DNA from 2 places in the Tepidibacillus infernus genome. Region 1 is predicted to be linked to the other one. Evidence: a T-box and tRNA genes for the amino acid it is inferred to sense, from the RefSeq annotation. Region 1 holds a T-box; the other holds one or more tRNA genes.
What was found. The T-box of region 1 lies ahead of metG (methionine--tRNA ligase). A T-box ahead of a tRNA ligase gene usually reads a tRNA of that ligase, here a tRNA-Met.

Region 1 (3,415 bases):
TTCAAGATCGTTTAATATGGAATTTAATTGATACAAAGGAATTTCAAAGATTACGTCGGATTCGCCAACTAGGGACTACTTACTTTACTTTTCATGGAGCTGAACATAGCCGGTTTTCGCATTCGTTAGGTGTCTACGAAATCACTCGGAAAATTATTTCTCGTTTTGAACGAAACCAATATATAGAGTGGCCAAAAGAGGAGAGACTTATTTCTTTAGTAGCGGCACTACTCCATGATGTAGGCCACGGTCCTTTTTCCCATTCAATAGAAAAGGTATTAAACACGAATCATGAGGAATGGTCCAAAAGTTTAATTTTAGGTGAAACTGAAATTAATTCTTTTCTTCGCCAAATTGATTCAACATTTCCCTTTCGTGTAGTTGATGTCATTAACAAAAAATACGAGAAACCTATTGTGATGGATTTAATCTCGAGTCAATTGGATGCGGATCGAATGGATTATTTATTAAGGGATGCCTATTATACAGGAGTTAATTACGGGTTTTATGATTTGGAGAGAATCTTAAGGGTACTTAGGCCATATCAAGGAAGACTTGTAGTAAAAGAAAGCGGAATGCATAGTGTTGAAGATTATTTGATGTCTAGATATCAGATGTACTGGCAAGTTTATTTTCATCCGGTAACGAGAAGCGGGGAAATTCTACTAAGAAAAATTTTCCTTAGGGCAAAAAACCTTTTTGAAGAGGGATATACCTTTTCAACTCTCTTTCCTCCCATCGTACGATTATTCCAAGGACAGCTTCATGTTGATGATTATCTTATTCTAGATGAACCTATGTTTTTTACTCTGTTTTATTTTTGGAGTCAAGAAAAGGATCAGATTCTAGCGGACTTGACAGAACGGTTTTTACATCGAAGATTATTTCAATACATAGATTTTAACCCTAATGATCAATCTAAACTAGAAGCTATCCTTGAATTTTTTCATAAAAATAACATTGATCCTACCTACTATTTAGAACTTGATTCACCATCTGACTTATCATATGACATTTATCGACCTGGCGATAAAAAAGAAATGTCGCCAATATATCTTTTAAATCGACAAGGAGAGACCATTGAGATTTCGACAAAATCAGATATTATTGCCGTCATTACAGGGAAAAGGAAAACAGAACATAAAATTTTTTTCCCGGAAGATTTGTTAAAAGAGAAGTCGATTTTATCCCAATTTCAACTATTGACACGATGAATGGAATTATGTATATTTTGGGAAAGAAAATGATATAATGAGCGATAATAACAAAAAAATAAGGAAAATCAATGAAGGGATGAGTAATTCATCACCACTTTCACAGAGAGCTGGGAAGGCTGAGAACCAGTATGTTGGGATGAATGAAGATGGTCCTGGAGAAATGATACTATGTCGAATGACACTTAAAAGAGCCTATGCTTAATGCATAGGAATTTGGGTGGTACCGCGTGAGTATAAACTCCCGTCCCAAGCTGGATAGGAGTTTTTTTATTTAAAGCAGTTTTTTCAAAAAAGGGGTTGAAGGACTTTGAGTAAAAAAACATTTTATATTACGACACCGATTTATTATCCAAGTAATAAATTACACATCGGTAATGCTTATACAACGATTGCTGCTGATGCGATGGCTAGATATAAAAGGCTCCGTGGCTATGATGTGTATTATTTAACTGGAACAGATGAACATGGGCAAAAATTACAAAAAAGAGCCGAGGAAGAAGGCTTAAAGCCAATTGAGTTTATCAATCCAATTGTAGAATGGATTCAAGATTTATGGCAAAAACTTGATATCTCATATGATGATTTTATTAGGACAACGGAAGAACGTCATGAAAAAGTGGTACAAAGGATTTTCAAAAAGCTTTTAGAAAATGGAGACATCTATCTTGGAGAATATGAAGGATATTATTGTGTACCTGATGAGGCATATTGGACTGAAAGGCAACTAGTTAAAACAGACGAAGGCTATTTATGCCCTGATTGTCATCGACCTGTGCAACTAGTGAAGGAGAAAAGTTATTTCTTTAAAATGTCAAAATATCAAGATCGGCTATTGCAATATATTGAAGAGCATCCAGAGTTTATTCAACCGGAATCACGGAAAAACGAAATGATTAACAATTTCCTAAAACCGGGTTTAGAGGACTTGTCGATATCTAGGACAACGTTTGATTGGGGAATAAAGGTACCGGACAATCCGGAACATGTGATCTATGTTTGGATTGATGCCTTAACCAACTATATTACTGCTATCGGCTATTTATCCGATGATCCGGAAGAACGAAAGACATTTGAACGCTACTGGCCAGCAGATGTTCATTTAATTGGGAAAGACATTCTACGATTCCACACCATTTATTGGCCAATTATTTTAATGGCATTAGACTTACCATTACCTAAAAAAGTATTTGGACATGGATGGATTTTAATGCCAGATGGGAAAATGTCAAAGTCAAAAGGGAATGTGATCGATCCAAAATTCCTAATTGACCGTTATGGTTCAGATAGTATTCGTTATTTTCTTTTACGAGAAATTGCTTTCGGTAGTGATGGAGTATTTACGCCAGAAATTTTCATTCAGCGTTTAAATGTGGATTTAGCTAATGATTTAGGTAACTTAGTCAGTAGGACAGTAGCGATGATAGAGAAATACTTTGATGGGTTTGTCCCAACTCCAGAAGCATTAACCTCTCTGGATGAAGATCTAAAACAAGCTGCGATGGAAACCTCACAAAAGGTAGAGGAATCATTAGATCAGATGCTCTTTAGCCAGGCTTTACAGCAGATATGGCAACTCATCAATCGGACGAACAAATATATAGATGAAACTTTGCCTTGGTCACTTGCAAAGGATGAGGCTAATAAAGGGCGGCTAGGGACGGTTTTATATCAACTGGTAGAAAGTATTCGTATTACTTCTATCTTGATTCAGCCTTTTATGACGAAAACGCCTCAAAAAATATGGGAGCAACTAGGTTTGGATGTTGTGTCAACCAATTGGGATTTAACTAAATCTTGGGGTATCGTTCATCCAGGAGCAAAAGTAGAGAAAAAAGAAGCGTTATTTCCACGCCTTGATATGGAAGAAGAAATCAAAGCAATTGATGAAACAACGGCTGCTGCACGAAAGCAAGCAGAAGAGAATGCAAAAAAATTAAACCAATCAGCGAACACAAATGGAGAAGATACCAAGATGGAAAATACGACAATAGATCAAATTACAATTGATGATTTCTCTAAAGTTGAATTACGAGTAGCAGAAGTGATTGAAGCAGAAAAAATACCAAATGCAGATAAATTGCTTAAAATTCAATTAGATCTTGGTTATGAAAAACGTCAAGTGGTGTCTGGTATCGCTAAGTATTACCAACCTGAAGATTTGGTTGGAAAGAAAGTTATCTGTGTAACCAACTTAAAGC
Region 2 (3,415 bases), 1.2 Mb from region 1:
ATTGGCATATTACTCTTCTTTTTTTAGGGGAAGTCGATGAAAAAGAGATGGAATCGTTAGACCAAGCATTAAATGAGGCTGTAAAAAATGTATCCCCTTTTCAATTACAGTTAAAGAATATAAGTGCCTTTCCTAGCGAAAATAAGCCTAATATTTTATGGGCTGATGTTCATGGGGACTTGCAAATGTTAAACAAACTTTACCAAAATTTTGTTGAAGCATTGACAAAAACAAAGATTACATTCGATGCAAAGCCAAAGTATACTCCTCATGTAACATTAGCAAGAAAGGTGAATGTTCCCTTTAAAAAGGAAAATTTTAAACTAACGTCTTCTGTATGGCAAGTAACTTCTCTAACTTTATACCAGTCAGTTTTTACGGTTTCTGGGGTAAAATATCAACCTATTTTAACTAAAGAGTTTTTAAATGAACGAGAGAAATGAGCTTTGTATGAAAATATGAGAGGCTGTTGATGAATTTCAACAGCCAAAACTTTTTAGAAACCATGGCCTGATTCATAAATTTGATTCGTTTGACTTGATAATTGAACCTGATTGATTGTTTGTTGTATTTGATTACTAAATGATTGGAGCGCATTTGCTTTTTGTTGCATCAATTGCTGAAGATGTAAAGGATTCATATTGGCTGATTTCAATTGGTTGTATTCGGTTTCCATCTTACCAATCTCGTTATAAAATTTTTGTAGCATTTGATCTAAATGCTGCATTTCAGGGACGCTAGTATGTTGTTGTGCCCGCCCAAGTTGTTGCGTTTTGAAATTTTGTTGAGACATTTGCATGTTGTTAGATGCAGTGGACGACGTAAGTTGAGATTGTTGTATAGGTACAACTAATGATGGATTGCTCTGTAATTGTTTAGTCTGCTGTAGTAGTGATTGAGTTCCACTTACGATTTGTGACACCAACAGATTTGTTTCTTTATTTACATAAGCGATTTGTCTGTCTTTTATTTGTTTGGCCAAAATGCAACACTCTCCTTAACCATGGTTCAAGTCAATGGTATTCATGTATACACTGACAATGTTATTGTAAACCCAATTCACTAAATATATGTGACAATACTATTGACAAATTATTGTACTCTAGGTAAAATTACTTTTGTCCCAAAGACCAAGAGGTTTAAGGGATAAAACTATTTTTAAAAATTGTTGCATAAATGTTATAAATCATATATAATAATTTTTGTCGCTAATTTTATTATGTAATGACGCGGGGTGGAGCAGTTGGTAGCTCGTCGGGCTCATAACCCGAAGGTCGCAGGTTCAAATCCTGTCCCCGCAACCAATAAACTATTTGCACTACGTCGAATATTCCCATTTATATTATGGAGCTGTGGTGTAGAGGCCTAACATGCCTGCCTGTCACGCAGGAGACCGCGGGTTCGAATCCCGTCAGCTCCGCCATTTTAAAAAAGTATTTGTTTAAAGTTAAATTAGTAGGGGCCTATAGCTCAGTTGGTAGAGCGGTCGGCTCATAACCGATTGGTCACAGGTTCGAGTCCTGTTGGGCCCACCATTTAAAAGTCCTGCCGGGGTGGCGGAATTGGCAGACGCACAGGACTTAAAATCCTGCGGTAGGTGACTACCGTACCGGTTCAAGTCCGGTCCTCGGCACCATCTAAATTGAGTGTAACAACGTCGAATATATGTGACTCCGTAGCTCAGCCGGGAGAGCACCATCTTGACAGGGTGGGGGTCGCTGGTTCGAACCCAGTCGGGGTCACCATACTTTATATATCAAGGGTTTGAAGGCCATAAAAGATTTTGGAAAGTTGATGGTCGGATATAAACCCTTTTTTGATTTTTTAGACCACCATCTTTCAAGATGTTATTCCTGAAAGGGTACAGAGGTGATAAGTAAATGGATGATAATAGCGACAATATAAAGAATGAAATCCAATTTATGGAGCATAATGAACATAAGGTAAAGAAAAGGAGATGAATCATCGTGGATAAGAAAATCAGTCCTAAAGAAAAGGAGCCTACCATTGCACCAAGTATGGAGATGGATGCACTAGATGAAGATGCAACTCCTGAAGAGGTAAAAAAGGGGAAATATACAAGGGTGGTTAAATTAGTAAGTGATCGTCGATAAACTAACAGCTACAAACAAACGTAGCTGTTGTTCTTTATTGCTATCCCGTAATACATAATAATAAATTGTTATCGTTTTCACATATAAAATAGTCATAAAATTTTTATTAGATATTAAATTCTGGAAATCTAATAAAATTAGCCGATATTAAAGTATTTAATTGATTTTTCTAAAGATTTAAACTTTAACGATGTTCATATTTTTGTTATAATTTTCACAATCATAGACTAAAAAATGTTGTATAATGAGATTGAAATTAAAAAAGAGGTGATTGGGATGGCAATCTACAAAGTGGAAGAGGTAGCTCGTCAAAAAGATTTATTAGATTACGTTGTAAACTATAAAGGTAAAATGATGAGCTTTGAAGAGTATTTAACAAAAAAAGAACAAGAAGCTGTTTGGGATTTTTATCTAGCCAAAAAGTAAGAACTTGCAATTATTTTATTTATAATACAGTAAGATACTGAGTTCATATAAAAGACCTATTCAACCTAGTGAAAGAGATATTAAAGATATGGAAACAAACCTTTCTATTATAGGAAGGTTTTTTTTTGCTTACGAAATCTCCAAAATTGTCAAACTTATACTAACTAATTCAAGTGAAATATTTACTTTAAAGGTTTAAAACGTTATAATGCAAACAATGATAATCATTAAACAAATTCAAGGAGTCGATTTTATGAAATTACCTTCACTCTCGTTAGGAGATTTAATAGCGTCAGTACCTATTATTCAAGGAGGAATGGGCGTAGGTGTTTCTCGTTCTAGGTTAGCCTCAGCTGTAGCAAATGAGGGAGGAATTGGGATCATTTCTGGGGTGCAAATTGGTTTTAATGAACCAGATTTCGAAAACAATGCTCTTCTTGCTAATATAAGAGCTCTAAGAAAAGAAATTAGTAAGGCACGGGAGTTAAGTCCCAAAGGCATTATAGGGGTTAACCTTATGGTGGCCATGAACCATTATAAGGAAATGGTAAGAACCGCGGTAGAGGAAAAAATAGACATTATTGTTTCTGGAGCCGGGTTACCTAAGGAATTACCTGAATTTATTAAAGGCACAAAAACGAAAATCGCACCGATTGTCTCTTCAGGAAAAGCAGCATATCTAATGACGAAGCTATGGGACAAAAGGTATGAATATTTACCTGATTTAATGATTGTTGAAGGACCTGAAGCAGGTGGACATTTGGGTTTTTCCATTGATGAATTAAAATCTAAAATAAATCTTTCTCAAATCTTAAGTGATGTAAGAGAAGCGTTACATTCATTTGAAGAAAAATATAAAAAACGTATCCCTATTA

Region 2: it has a tRNA-Met gene. The T-box ahead of metG (methionine--tRNA ligase) is inferred to sense a tRNA for this amino acid. The anticodon was not compared.

What each region holds. Positions count from the first base shown of each region.
Region 1 covers NZ_JBLWFI010000001.1:2,426,613-2,430,027, forward strand. The annotation lists gene TEPIDINF_RS12175 (HD domain-containing protein) at 1-1,214, shown strand, start outside; T-box leader at 1,277-1,469, shown strand; gene metG (methionine--tRNA ligase) at 1,525-3,415, shown strand, end outside.
Region 2 covers NZ_JBLWFI010000001.1:1,190,762-1,194,176, reverse strand. The annotation lists gene thpR (RNA 2',3'-cyclic phosphodiesterase) at 1-443, shown strand, start outside; gene TEPIDINF_RS06120 (hypothetical protein) at 497-982, opposite strand; tRNA gene TEPIDINF_RS06115 (tRNA-Met) at 1,229-1,304, shown strand; tRNA gene TEPIDINF_RS06110 (tRNA-Asp) at 1,347-1,423, shown strand; tRNA gene TEPIDINF_RS06105 (tRNA-Ile) at 1,460-1,535, shown strand; tRNA gene TEPIDINF_RS06100 (tRNA-Leu) at 1,548-1,636, shown strand; tRNA gene TEPIDINF_RS06095 (tRNA-Val) at 1,670-1,745, shown strand; gene TEPIDINF_RS06090 (hypothetical protein) at 1,968-2,114, shown strand; gene TEPIDINF_RS06085 (hypothetical protein) at 2,391-2,540, shown strand; gene TEPIDINF_RS06080 (NAD(P)H-dependent flavin oxidoreductase) at 2,794-3,415, shown strand, end outside.